Regions from separate parts of the Vallitalea guaymasensis genome, predicted to be linked through region 1. Evidence: predicted binding sites of a transcription regulator. Region 1 holds the regulator's gene; each other region holds the start of a gene.
The links. The regulator Rex, encoded in region 1, represses fermentation and respiration genes when NADH is low (regulators of the CRP and FNR family bind a similar motif). The targets are predictions, from matches to a motif close to ATTGTTAANTANTTAACAAT.
Positions count from the first base shown of each region.

Region 2: serC (3-phosphoserine/phosphohydroxythreonine transaminase) is a predicted target of Rex. The motif match lies at 1,411-1,430, and genes of this name have one in related genera.
Region 3: HYG85_RS03660 (DUF5692 family protein) is a predicted target of Rex. The motif match lies at 1,785-1,804, and genes of this name have one in related genera.
Region 4: HYG85_RS17875 (PIG-L deacetylase family protein) is a predicted target of Rex. The motif match lies at 1,479-1,498, and genes of this name have one in related genera.

Region 1 is NZ_CP058561.1:85,152-88,374, forward strand. Features, by position in the region: gene HYG85_RS00405 (NAD(P)H-hydrate dehydratase) at 1-320, opposite strand, end outside; gene acpS (holo-ACP synthase) at 343-708, opposite strand; gene HYG85_RS00415 (coiled-coil domain-containing protein) at 705-1,319, opposite strand; gene HYG85_RS00420 (redox-sensing transcriptional repressor Rex) at 1,519-2,151, opposite strand; gene HYG85_RS00425 (helix-turn-helix domain-containing protein) at 2,592-2,987, opposite strand; gene HYG85_RS00430 (ABC-F family ATP-binding cassette domain-containing protein) at 3,212-3,223, shown strand, end outside.
Region 2 is NZ_CP058561.1:4,540,954-4,544,176, reverse strand. Features, by position in the region: gene HYG85_RS19455 (phosphoglycerate dehydrogenase) at 1-133, opposite strand, end outside; gene serC (3-phosphoserine/phosphohydroxythreonine transaminase) at 176-1,258, opposite strand; gene HYG85_RS19445 (GNAT family N-acetyltransferase) at 1,700-2,248, opposite strand; gene ilvB (biosynthetic-type acetolactate synthase large subunit) at 2,273-3,223, opposite strand, start outside.
Region 3 is NZ_CP058561.1:817,902-821,124, reverse strand. Features, by position in the region: gene HYG85_RS03670 (metallophosphoesterase) at 1-336, shown strand, start outside; gene HYG85_RS03665 (FMN-binding protein) at 544-1,698, shown strand; gene HYG85_RS03660 (DUF5692 family protein) at 1,912-2,895, shown strand.
Region 4 is NZ_CP058561.1:4,164,377-4,167,599, reverse strand. Features, by position in the region: gene HYG85_RS17880 (AAA family ATPase) at 1-440, opposite strand, end outside; gene HYG85_RS17875 (PIG-L deacetylase family protein) at 580-1,335, opposite strand; gene HYG85_RS17870 (MFS transporter) at 1,529-2,821, shown strand.

The DNA of each region.
Region 1 (3,223 bases):
TCATGTATATCAATATTTAATTGTCTAGCTATATCATAATTTATTTTAGCATCACCTTTTATCTTGCCAGAATCACCTATTATGATTATAGAGACCTTTATGTTATTACAGCTAAGTATTCTACCTATTGCAAATCCGTCCCCACCATTATTACCTGTACCGCAGCAAATAACAACTTTATTGCTCTCTTTCAGCAACTGTATAGTTTCACTCACTACAGACATGGCTGCATTCTCCATCAAAACAATACCTGGTATACCTATCTCTTCAATAGTATACCTATCAATTTCCTTCATTTCATAACTTTTGACAACCTTCAACTGAATCTCTCCTTTTAACTAATTACTCCCCTACTGCAATAGCTGTCACATTATCCCTGGAATGTGATATTGATACATGTATCGTAGAAATATCAAGTTGTCTCGCCAAATCCTTAGCACCATTATATAAAACTACATAGGGCTTGCCTTTATCATCACGTAAAACCTCAACATCAATAGGAGTAAAATTTACAAACCCTGTTCCAAGAACCTTGGAGACTGCTTCTTTGACAGCAAAATTACCAGCTATTGTTTCACCTCTATAATTTTTAGTTTCAAATAATTTATTTTCGTTGGGTGTAAAATATTTTTCTAGGAATCTTTTATTTAGAATAACCTTTTCTATTCTACTGATTTCAATGATATCATTACCTATTCCTTTTATCATTTACTTCCTCCCAGATATTTTTTATCATATAATTCAATGACTTCATATCCTACCAGATCATGCATATAAGAATACATCTTATCATATTCTTCTTTCGCTTCCGTCTGTCTCACAGCTTTTTCTTTTAATTCTGCCCTAACTTTTTCAATCCATTCATTTAATTCATCTAATTCATTCTTGGTATCAAACATTCTCATATAACAATCTTGCATTGTATATTCTAATAATTCTTTGTTGGTCGTTTGAATTTCTTTTGGCATATTTTCCATTCTTGATTCCATCTTATCTATCTTGACCTTTATGTCATTGATATATTTCTTGCTTTTTTCCATTTCTCCAATGGCTTCATCATCTTCATCTTCAATGGCTTCTTTCATGTTATCCATTATATCAACCATCATTTTCTTTTTAAGCAAAGTATATTCTTTCAAATCATTAGTAAGTTGTCCTTGTTCACCAAGAAGCTTATTAAGTCTTTTTTCAAGTTCCACTATTTTTTTTGGTTTTTTATTATTTTTGAATAGTTCATGCCATCTATTATCCAATGTCAATATATGTACCTTTTTTTCTATATTAATTGGTTTCTCTATCTTTTGTTTTGAAAAAAACATGCTTTCACGTCCTCATTATTTATATATACTTAATTTATACCTACTTAGTAATATAATAAAAATTTTCTATATTAATTATATCGTAACAAATTATTATATTCTATAGCACAATATAATTAAAAGGTACCCATATATATGAGTACCTAATACTTCTAAGAATAGTTATTCATTCTTAAAAACATAAATTACAGACGCTTATTTATATTCTCTCTTTGATATTATATGATAGAGTCATTAGACTATCCAACAAATGTACATTTTCGACTATAACATTTTTATTGGATAATTTCAGGTCTATAGGGGCAAAATTCCATATTCCTTTTATACCATAACTAACTAAGTCATTAGCAACTTTTGGTGCTTTTTGCTTAGGTAATGTTAGAATTGCCAAGTCAATACTATTTTCTTTTATGAAACTTCCCATTTCATCTAAATCCTTAATCTCAATACCTCTTACAGTTATACCTATAAGTCTCGGGTTAACATCAAATAATCCTTTAACTTCAAAACCTCTTTTATCAAAATTAGTATAATTAGCAAGTGCTTGACCCAAGTTTCCTGCTCCAACAATAATTGTATTATATTTATTTTCAAGACCAAGTATCTTGCCTATAGCGTTATATAAATATTCAACATTATAGCCGTAACCTTGTTGACCAAAACCGCCAAAATTATTTAAATCTTGTCTTATTTGAGAAGCTGTTACACCCATTCTGTTACTCAATTCTTTAGAGGAAATCCTTACAACATCGTTTTCCAATAAGTCTCCTAAGTATCTGTAGTATTTTGGTAATCTTTTAATTACCGCTGTTGATATTTTCTTTTGTATCATATAATCAATCCCCAATCCTTGATACTATTTTGGAACTTTTATACAAATAATTATATATGGTTGTTAAATCTATGTCAAATAATCAAATGCTGATAAACCCTTATCGTTTATGTATTATCACAGTATAAATCATTAACACAAATCCTATATTTAGTAAATATAGTTAAAAACAATCAATTGTTTATTGTATACAATCTATATTTTATAAATTATACCATAAAACCCTGATATTTTACAGCTTTTTCTAGAAAATTATACTTATAAAAAATTTTAATATCCTAAATTTTATACATATTTAGGTTTCATAAACCCTGTATGTTTACTTCTAACATATAAAATGGATATAAAAAATTAATTCTATACCCTTTTTAATTGTTAAGTTCAATTATATATTCTTTAATTTACTTAACTCAATATTATTATCAACTTAATATTATTACCTATAAAAGTTCTTTTCCCAAATATTTATTAATAGCATCTTTAGTTTTTTTTGTATAGTTTGCATCAGTGTATAATATTCTTTGTATGGTTCTTTGAGATAAGTTGGATTCTTTCGCCAGATCCTTGATAGTTATTTTATTCTCAACCATATAATTTCCTAGTTCTTTTCTCTTTATCTCATCTTTTTTGTATTGTCTATTGTAAAAATAAGTAGTATTGACCTTAGAACTTATTTGTCCCAATTTTCTTTTACGTTGATAATCAAGGCATTTTTCACATTGCTTGACACCTCTAATAAGTGATTCTTGTGATAGAGGTTTACCACACCTTATACATTGTTTTCTCTCCACACGAGCTTTTCTCAATTTTTTCATATAACCTGCATTACGACTCAAGTCATCATCCCCTTTAGAAAAGTTCTTTTATCATATATATGTTGTCCCAAAGAAATTTATTCTTATGTATGAACAAAATATGTTACTTCTCGTTAGGCAAAGAACTATCACAATAGATATTTATATATTTACCAAAAACCTCTAATTTTAAACCCTTAAACTTTTCAAAACCAGTGATTAATGGTATCATAGTATGGTAATTTTAATATTTATAGGAGGCAACTATGATTTTATCA
Region 2 (3,223 bases), 1.2 Mb from region 1:
ATTCCATATCATGCATCTTATAACTTCTTAGTAATATACCATTTGCGTCAGCATCATCAACTATTTTAAACTTATCATTAAATAAGTTAAGACCTTCCTCAGCAATATTATTAAGTGTCTTAATCTTATACATTATTATCCGTCCTTCCTATGTATTATTTCTATAAAAACATGTCTACTTATTGTTTTCTTCAAACTCTTTCATGAAATCAACTAATTTCTTAACACCTTCTAAAGGCATTGCATTGTAGATACTAGCTCTCATACCACCAACAGTTCTATGTCCCTTAAGGTTAACCATACCTCTGTCTGCAGCTTCTTTGATAAATTCAGCATTAAGTTCATCAGTAGGCAATACAAAAGGAATATTCATTAACGAACGGTCTTTTTGGGCTACTGTTCCTTTGAACAATTTGCTAGAATCAAGATAATCATAGATCAATTTTGCTTTTTCTTCGTTTCTTTTTTGAATAGCACCAATTCCACCTAATTCTTTTATCCATTCAAAAACCATACCAGCTACATAAATACTATAAGTAGGAGGTGTATTGAACATTGAACCCTTATCAGAATGTGTTTTATACTTAAGCATTGTAGGTGTTATATCCTGAGGGTCACCTATTAAATCTTCTCTAATGATAACAACTGTTACACCAGCTGGTCCCATGTTTTTTTGTGCACCAGCATAGATTACGCCATATTTGTTAACATCCACTTCTTCAGATAATATATTGGATGACATATCAGCTACGATAGGCACGTCCCCTACATCTGGTAATTCATTGAACTTAGTTCCGTAGATAGTATTATTTGATGTTATGTGGAAATAATCTGCATCTTTTGTAAAAGTTTCTTTATCTAATTCTGGGATATATGTAAAAGTTTTGTCTTCTGATGAAGCAACTACGTTAACTTCACCATATTTCTTAGCTTCTGCTATAGCTTTTTTTGACCATGCTCCTGTATTAACATAATCTGCTTTTTTGGAACCAGTTAATAAGTTAAGAGGAATCATAGCAAATTGAGTGGAAGCTCCACCTTGTAAGAATAATACCTTATAATTATCAGGAATATTCATTATTTCTCTAAGTGTCTTTTCTGCTGTATCAATAATATCTTGGTAAGCTGCTGATCTATGGCTCATCTCCATAACAGACATACCAGTATTATTGTAGTTAGTCATTTCTTTAGAAGCTTTTTCTAGTACTTCTATAGGTAACATAGATGGTCCTGCTGAAAAATTATAAACTCTGTTCATTCTTTATCACTCCAAATCGAAATTTTATATGTAACATATTTAACTATTTACACTTTGTCTTTGCAAGACAAACACCATTGTCTGTCTTCAAACAAAATATTCAAACTATTTAATGTATAATTAAGTAATTATGATTAATAATTATATTATTGTTTGTTAAAAAAATGATAAACTTGCTTGAGCCTAACATCTTATATAGTTTAATATGTTAATGCACTAAATATAATATATTATAAAAACCCTAACTAGTCAAGAACAAAAGTTAGTTCCTTATGTGATACAAAAATGTATATTTACTTTTTACACCTTATAAATATACCACATTTTTCTCTATTTGTTAAATATTTATCAGCTTATAACAAAAACGAAAAACTTTTCTAAGCCAAACAGCAACATACTGTCCATATTAGAAAAGTTTAATCATTTTTGTCCTTCAAAATACTATTCTATAAATAAAATCATATAGTATTCATCGGCATAAGTTCCATCATTATATTTCAATGCATTTTTCTTAGTTCCGTATTTCTCAAAACCTAGATTTTCGTACATTGAAATAGCTCTGGTATTTTGTGTAACAACTTCTAGTTCCAATTGTTCAACACCTTTTTCTTTACACCACTTAATACATTCATTCATTAGTATTTTCCCAATACCCTTGTTCCAATATTTCTTTCTAACAGATATACCCATAGCTGCTCTATGAAGATATCTTTTATTATTTGAAACTATTCCAACTGAGCAATTGGCTACGATTATATCGTCTATTTCACCAACTAACAATTGGTTATTATCAGCATTCATAGTACTTTTAATAAATTCTCTTTCTTGTTCTAATGTAAAATTAAATTCACCAGGCTCACGTGCCAAGAATCTTGTTTCACTATCAACTGTCTGTAATAAATCAATTAAACCTTGTCCGTCATTTTCTTGTGCATTACGTATAACAAGTTTTTGACCATCTTTTAAAATATTCTCATCATATACTTTCATAAAAAATGCTCCCTATTTGAATTATTATTCAACAATTACATCTTCAATTGGTTTTCCTGGAGCTACCATTGGGAATACTTTATCATCTTTGTCAATAACACAATTTATGATTACTGGCTTAGTTTCTTCGATAGCTTTTTTGAAAACATCTTCCACTTGGTCTTTACTAGTTATATTAAAACCGACAGCTCCCATTGACTCAGCTAATTTTACATAGTCAAGATCTTGATTAAGAGTTGTGAAGGAATATCTTTCGTCATAGAATAGCGTTTGCCATTGTCTAACCATACCTAGAACTCCATTATTAATAACTAGTACTATGATCTTGATGTTATGTCTTACAGCTGTTAATAATTCATTAAAGTTCATTCTAAAACTTCCATCACCAGCTATATTGACAACTATTTTATCTGGATTACCTACCTTAGCACCAAGACATGCCCCAAATCCATAACCCATAGTTCCAAGACCACCTGATGTCAAGAATTTTCTAGGCTCTTTGAATTTGTAATACTGTCCAGCCCACATTTGATGTTGACCTACTTCAGTAGTAATTATGGCTTCACCTTCTGTAATCTCATCTAATTTTTCAATAGCGTATTGAGCACTAACGCAATCTGTAGGATATTTTAGAGGATATTTTTCTTTTAAGTATTTTATTTCGCTTAACCACTCTGTATGATTTTGTTCCTCTAACCTATCATTCAACTGTTGTAGTACTTTTTTGATGTCGCCTATCACAGAATGATAAGTCAATATATTCTTATTAACCTCTGCAGGGTCAACATCTATTTGAAGTACTCTTGCTTTATTAGCGAATTTATCTGGTTTTCCAATAACCCTATCACTGAATCTGGCTCCAACTACAATAAGCAAATCACATGCAGTTACACCCAAGTTACTAGCTTTTGAACCATGCATTCCTATCATACCTGTATATAGGTCATCATTTGTTGGGAATCCACCAATACCCAT
Region 3 (3,223 bases), 730 kb from region 1:
AGTGTTGAGTATAATTTTGGTAGTATAGGTGAAAGCAACGATTATTTTGGTATATCAAAGAATAACTATGGTTTTTTTGAAAAAGTAGTAGAGAACGGTGTAATCAAAGGGATTTTCTGTGGACATGACCATCTTAACACACTTTCACTAACTTATCAGGATGTTATGATGACATATGGGATGTCAATTGACTTTTTGGCTTATAAAAATATTAAAAAGAGATATACACAGAGAGGTGGAACTCTAATTACAATAGATAAAGACGGTTTGTTTAAGGTGAAACCAGTACCTCTTACAACTGTTGTATCTGACTTTGTTAGAGGACAAAGCGAGTAACATTAGTATCATGGCTAATTAATGAGAATTTTTATTAAGGCACCTAAATATTTGGGTGCCTTTTAGTATAAATAAATTTTATTTATGATTGGAAAAGTAAATTTACATAATATTAACATAATTTTGTGGTAGATTAAAATGGTTATTAAGCATATAATTACATTAAAGAAATTTTGTGAACTATAATTGCAAAGAAGGAAGATTATTATGAAGAAAAAAATTCAGAAATATCGCTTAAGTATTCAAATTCTATGTTTGGTTTTGTCAATTACTTCATTCTTAATTAACTCAGAAGTGGCTACCTTAGTATTTTTAGGTTTAACTATTTTTTCAGGAGTATTCTACTGTGGTTGGATTTGTCCTTTTGGATTTATACAGGAGATATTCGGTAGGATAGGGAGTTTATTAGGTATTAAAAAAAGAAAAATGCCCATGCTCATACATAAGATTTTGGTATCTATTAGATACATAATTCTTGGACTTGTATTAATAATTGCATGGGATTCAATATTTAATATACTGGCATTTGACCCTAGGGCTAACTTTTTAAGGTTGTTATCACTTAATATGATTACTATTGGTGCAATTGCAGTTATAAGCTTCTTTTTAATAGTAAGTTTATTCTATGAAAGACCATTTTGTAATTACTTTTGTTATCAAGGTGCCAGGTATGGTTTGTTTAGTATCCTTAGACCATTAACAATCAAGAGGAATGAATCTATATGTGTAAACTGTAAGAAATGTGATAATATATGTCCTATGAATATAGAGGTATCAAAATGTGGGAACTTGAGGTCGCCTCAGTGTATCAACTGTTTCAAGTGCATAACAGATTGTTCAGTAGAAGGTGCTCTAAGTTATGGAAAAATGGTTATGACCAAAAATGAGAAGAAAAAATATATTGGTACTCTTACTGCAACAGTCTCAATATTGATTTTAGCTTTTATTGTGCATAGTGTTTTCATTGAACCTAAATCTCAAGAGACTGAAGCAAATAAACAGATAGAAACTCAAACAGTACCTTCTAATTCAGATGAGTCAAAAGTTATTACTGAAGAAGATACTAAAAACTTAGGAGATGCTGCAGGTATAGCAGATGGTGTCTATACAGGTAAAGGTGAGGGCTATAAAGGTACAATAGTAGTTCAAATAACAGTAAAGAGTGAACAGATTATAGTAGTGGAAGTTTTAGAACAGAAGGATGATAAAAAGTGGTTTAATAGAGCATATAGCGTCATACCAGATAAAATTATTGAAAGCCAAAGTACTGAAGTTGATGCTGTAAGTGGAGCATCCTTCTCATCAAAGGGAATTATAGAGGGAGTTAAAGATGCTTTAAATAATGCACATAAAAATAATTAAATAATAACCAAAAAATAATATCAAAATATGTAACTTATGGAGAAAATATCTTGCAAAAACCATAATTATTGACGACAAAATATATCAATGTTATAATTTTAACAAAGGCCATACGTTCTATAATGGTATAACCAAGAGACGCATGACATTTTATAGCCTGCGTTTACTAAATAATAATTAAACGTAGAGATTGATATAAGGAGAAGCGTTAAAATGTTTACATTTAATTTTGAAGGCGGTGCGTCCGTAATTTCTGTTTGGCTTGTCTGGATACTAGTATTTGCTGTATTATTTGCTTTGAACGAGGTAACAAGGAGGTCTAAAGTAGCTGGGTTTACAGCCTTTGTCATTTTGCCTATTGTACTTTCTGCTCTTTGGTTTACGGTATTAAGAGATACTACATATACAGACTGGTTTCATCTTGTTAAGGTATATTCTTCTACTGCAGGTTGTATTGGTTTTTGGTGTATCAGGCATCTACATGGAAAGAGTAAGAAGACTGGTAGACAATGGCATCTGTACAATAATCGGATAGCTCTTTGCTTTCCACCACTTATACTTGCAATCAATATTTGTGAAGCAGTAGCACGAGACATTGAAATTGGTGCCAATTACGTTAATGGGGGTTTTCTTGCTGATGAAGCAATGTATGTAGTTGGGGGAGCATGGAATTATATGAATGGAGCAGCTGGTATTATTAATATAATTACCATAACTGGCTGGTTCGGAATATGTATCCGTAAAATAACCAAGAAAGATAAAAGTCAAGATATGTTATGGCCGGATATGATGTGGTTCTGGATTGTAGCTTATGATATCTGGAATTTCGCTTATACATACAACTGTTTGCCAGGTCATGCTTGGTATTGTGGATTTGCTTTACTATTAGCTCCTACTGTATGTGCTTTTACCATTGGAAAAGGTGCGTGGTTACAGCATCGTGCTCAAACACTAGCATTATGGTGTATGTTTGCACAGACTTTCCCTGCATTTATTGATAAAGGTAGATTTGCGGTTTCATCAACATATAATACTACAGCTTTAACCATATGGAGTTTTGCTGCATTGGTAGCCAATGTTTCTGTACTTGTGTTCATGATTTATAAGATTGTGAAAACAAAGAGAAATCCATATGCTGGAGAACTATATGTGGATATGAAAGGGTACAAAGTAGTAAAAGCTCTTGCTAAAAATTAATACCAATAATAAAGCACTTTCTAATATTTGAATATTTTAAAGTGCTTTTATAATATGGATATGGTTATTTAATGAACTAAATTAGTGAACAAATAAATGATATGAAATATGATGAAATTTTTACTTGCAAATTAGAAAAAAAACACGTATAATGAAGCCAAAATAGCAATAGATATTAATAGTAGAGTATTTGTAAAAAGGAGTTGGTCTTATCGGAAAAATAGTAAAATATAATAACGATGAAGGAAAGCATGACCATTATTAAGCTAATATTTTAGCACTTGAATATATTTGACAGTATGAACTTAAGAACTAGATATTGTTGATG
Region 4 (3,223 bases), 1.5 Mb from region 1:
TGTGTTGCTAACACCATAAAAGGTTTTGGCAGCTCATGGGTTATACCATCAACAGTTACCTGTTTTTCTTCCATAGCTTCCAATAGACTTGATTGAGTTTTCGGTGGTGTTCTATTGATTTCATCCGCCAAAAGGATATTTCCCATGACAACGCCTTTATGGAATTCAAATTCATTACTCTTTTGATTGTACATAGAAAAACCTGTTATATCTGAAGGCATAACATCAGGAGTAAATTGAATTCTATTGAAAGAACCATTGATGGATTTAGCTAATGCTGATACCAATGTAGTTTTTCCTACTCCTGGAACATCTTCTATCAATACATGAGAATCACATGCTAATGAAATTACCATCAATTTAATAACTTCGTTTTTTCCCACAATGACTTTTTCTATATTTCTGACTATATCTTGTAATACCTGTCTTGATTTTTCCATAAGAACCTCCCTCATATCTCGTAAAGTAGTGGTGTTTACAAACTGATATATAATTAAATCTTGTTAGAATGATAGCATAGTATATAAACGATAAATTATAATTACTATGCTATGTATTTGAACTAATATTGAATTTCAATCATATCTTGACTGCATCTACAAAACAATGCATATGTTTCGGAGTAAAGATCTTGAACCCCTCAGCTAACTTATAACCATTGGATTCACCGATTTGTTTACTTTTCAACTTAAGATAATCTTTCATCATCTGCAGATCATCTTTATTGAACTGGCTTATGTGAGTAGCTATACTTTTGATTTTTGTTTCAAAATATCCACCAATATCTATAATGGTATTAGGATATGTGGTATGGTAAAAACCTATACCTTGTACACTGTAACTCTCATAAGTAATACCTTCCTCATTACTTGGATAATGAGGGAATAATGCAAATAAACAGGCTTCAACTGTTGCTTTTCCTACTTTTATATGATCTGGATGACCTTCATACATCAACCATGGATCAACTGTTATAACAATCTCTGGTTTGATTTCTCTTATGACACTAACTATTTTACCTGCCATATCTGTAACTGAGATATTAGTCAATTCATCAATACCTAGAGAAATCACTTGTTTTACCCCTAGAATATCTGCTGCCTTTTCTTGTTCTTCTTTTCTTATATAAGCCAATTTATCCCTTTTCATCAATGGGTCTACTGTTCCCATACTTCCATTTGTTACAGTTAAATAATATATTTCACAACCATTATTAGATAATTTTGCAATAGTACCCCCTGCACCAATATCATTATCATCTGGATGAGGCTGTACAAACAAAATTCTACCAGCATCTTCTATGCTAGGTATCTTAAATATTGTACTCGCTACCAAATATAACTCCTCCTTTAACTATAAAACCACCTAAATATTATCTTATCATACTCAAAAAAATGAATCAACAGAAAGTTTATGCGTTTTAATTATATCATTGATATTGTTATATTTATTGATGTATAATTGAGTCTGTAAAGCATTTAGTTATAATATTCACAATCAATTACTTATTAAAGGAGATGATTTTAATTTGAATGAATCACAGGACAACAAAAGAAAAGTATCAACATTAAGGTATTCATTAGGTATGCTCGGTTTGCAAATACCTAGTCAGGCTTTCACTGTATTTCTCATGTACTATTATGTGGATACCCTTAACTTGGCAGTGGGTCTTGCAGCAATTGGACGAGGTATATTTTCAGTGTGGGATGCAGTAGATAATATTTTATTTGGTTATTTATCAGATAATACTCGTACCAAATGGGGCAGAAGAAAACCCTGGCTCATTGGAGCATTACCTTTCTACATAATATTTTTTATCTTGGTTTTCTCTACACCTTCAAGTTTTATGGAGGGAAATAGACTTTTTTGGTATTTTACTATAATTATTTTTCTGTATGAAACTTTTGCAACTATTTTATGGGGAAATTATGGTGCGCTTTTCCCTGAATTATTCAGAAAAAACTCATTAAGAGCAAAAGCCAGCGGATTGAAACAGATCTTTGGAATCATTGGTACAATCATTGGTATGGCTGTAACTCCAATATTATATAAAAATCTTGGGTTTACTATGATGGCTGTTGTATATGGCATTATTGGTACTGTGATATTGTTGTACTCTATACTTGGGAGTCATGAGGATAAGTCTCTGATTGATACTCCGAAAATACCTTTTGTCAAGGCATTCAAAGAAACTCTTAGCAATAAATTATTCTGGATCTATTCTATTGCTTATACTTTCATACAATTTGTTTTTGGTCTGCTTATAGCGGCTTTACCGTTTTATGCTAAGTATTCTCTAGGATTAGATTCTGATAAGACCTCTCTGATGATGGCTTCTATATTCGTTGTAGCTATTCCAGCTGTGCTTATATGGACTAAGCTTGTTAAAAAAGTAGGTGCTTCCAAGACATGGTTGATAGGTGTAGCGGTTATCGGGATAACAGTCATTCCTTTAGGTTTTTCGTATAATTTTACTACAGGGATTATTTCGGGAATGCTGTTGGGCATAGGCTATTGCAGTGTTTTAATTAGTGGTGAGGTAATTACTAGTGAGATTATTGATAAGGATGCTGAAAAAACAGGTTCAAGGAGAGAGGCTATCTATCTTAGTGTTTATGGGTTTATTATTAGAATCAGTGGAGTTTTTCAAAGTGTGGCTTTTGCATTGATTGGAGTGTTGTATGGATATGTTAATGGGGATAATCCAGGTCCTAATCCAGCAGGTGCGTTTAGATTTTTGATGTCGGTAATTCCGTTTATATCTTTGGTTATAGCGTTTTTTATTGGGGTTTTATATAGAAAAGAACAGAAGAAATTATAAATATTATTAAGTTAATGAAGTGATAGAGTGCCTAACGGTCGTGTAGGTAGTATAGGGGAATATTTCGTCAGCCCGTTAAACGTCCATGTTTCCAATAAATAATAATGGACATCGAGTCCATTATTATTTCTGACAGTCCAGTAGGGCTGTCAGATTAAGGGCTGAGTTCGCCGTCCATGGCTCACTGCTACATATTCCCCTATACTACCTACACTCGTTATTTATATCGTTATATGTATCGTTATTTATATCGTTATTTATATCGTTGTATGTATCGTTATTTATATCATTATTTATGTCATTATTTATATCATTAATTTTATGGATTAATTAGATAATTAGTTTAATATGGATTGAAATAATATTTAGTATGTTGATAAAGATAGATAGTAAAAAGAAGAC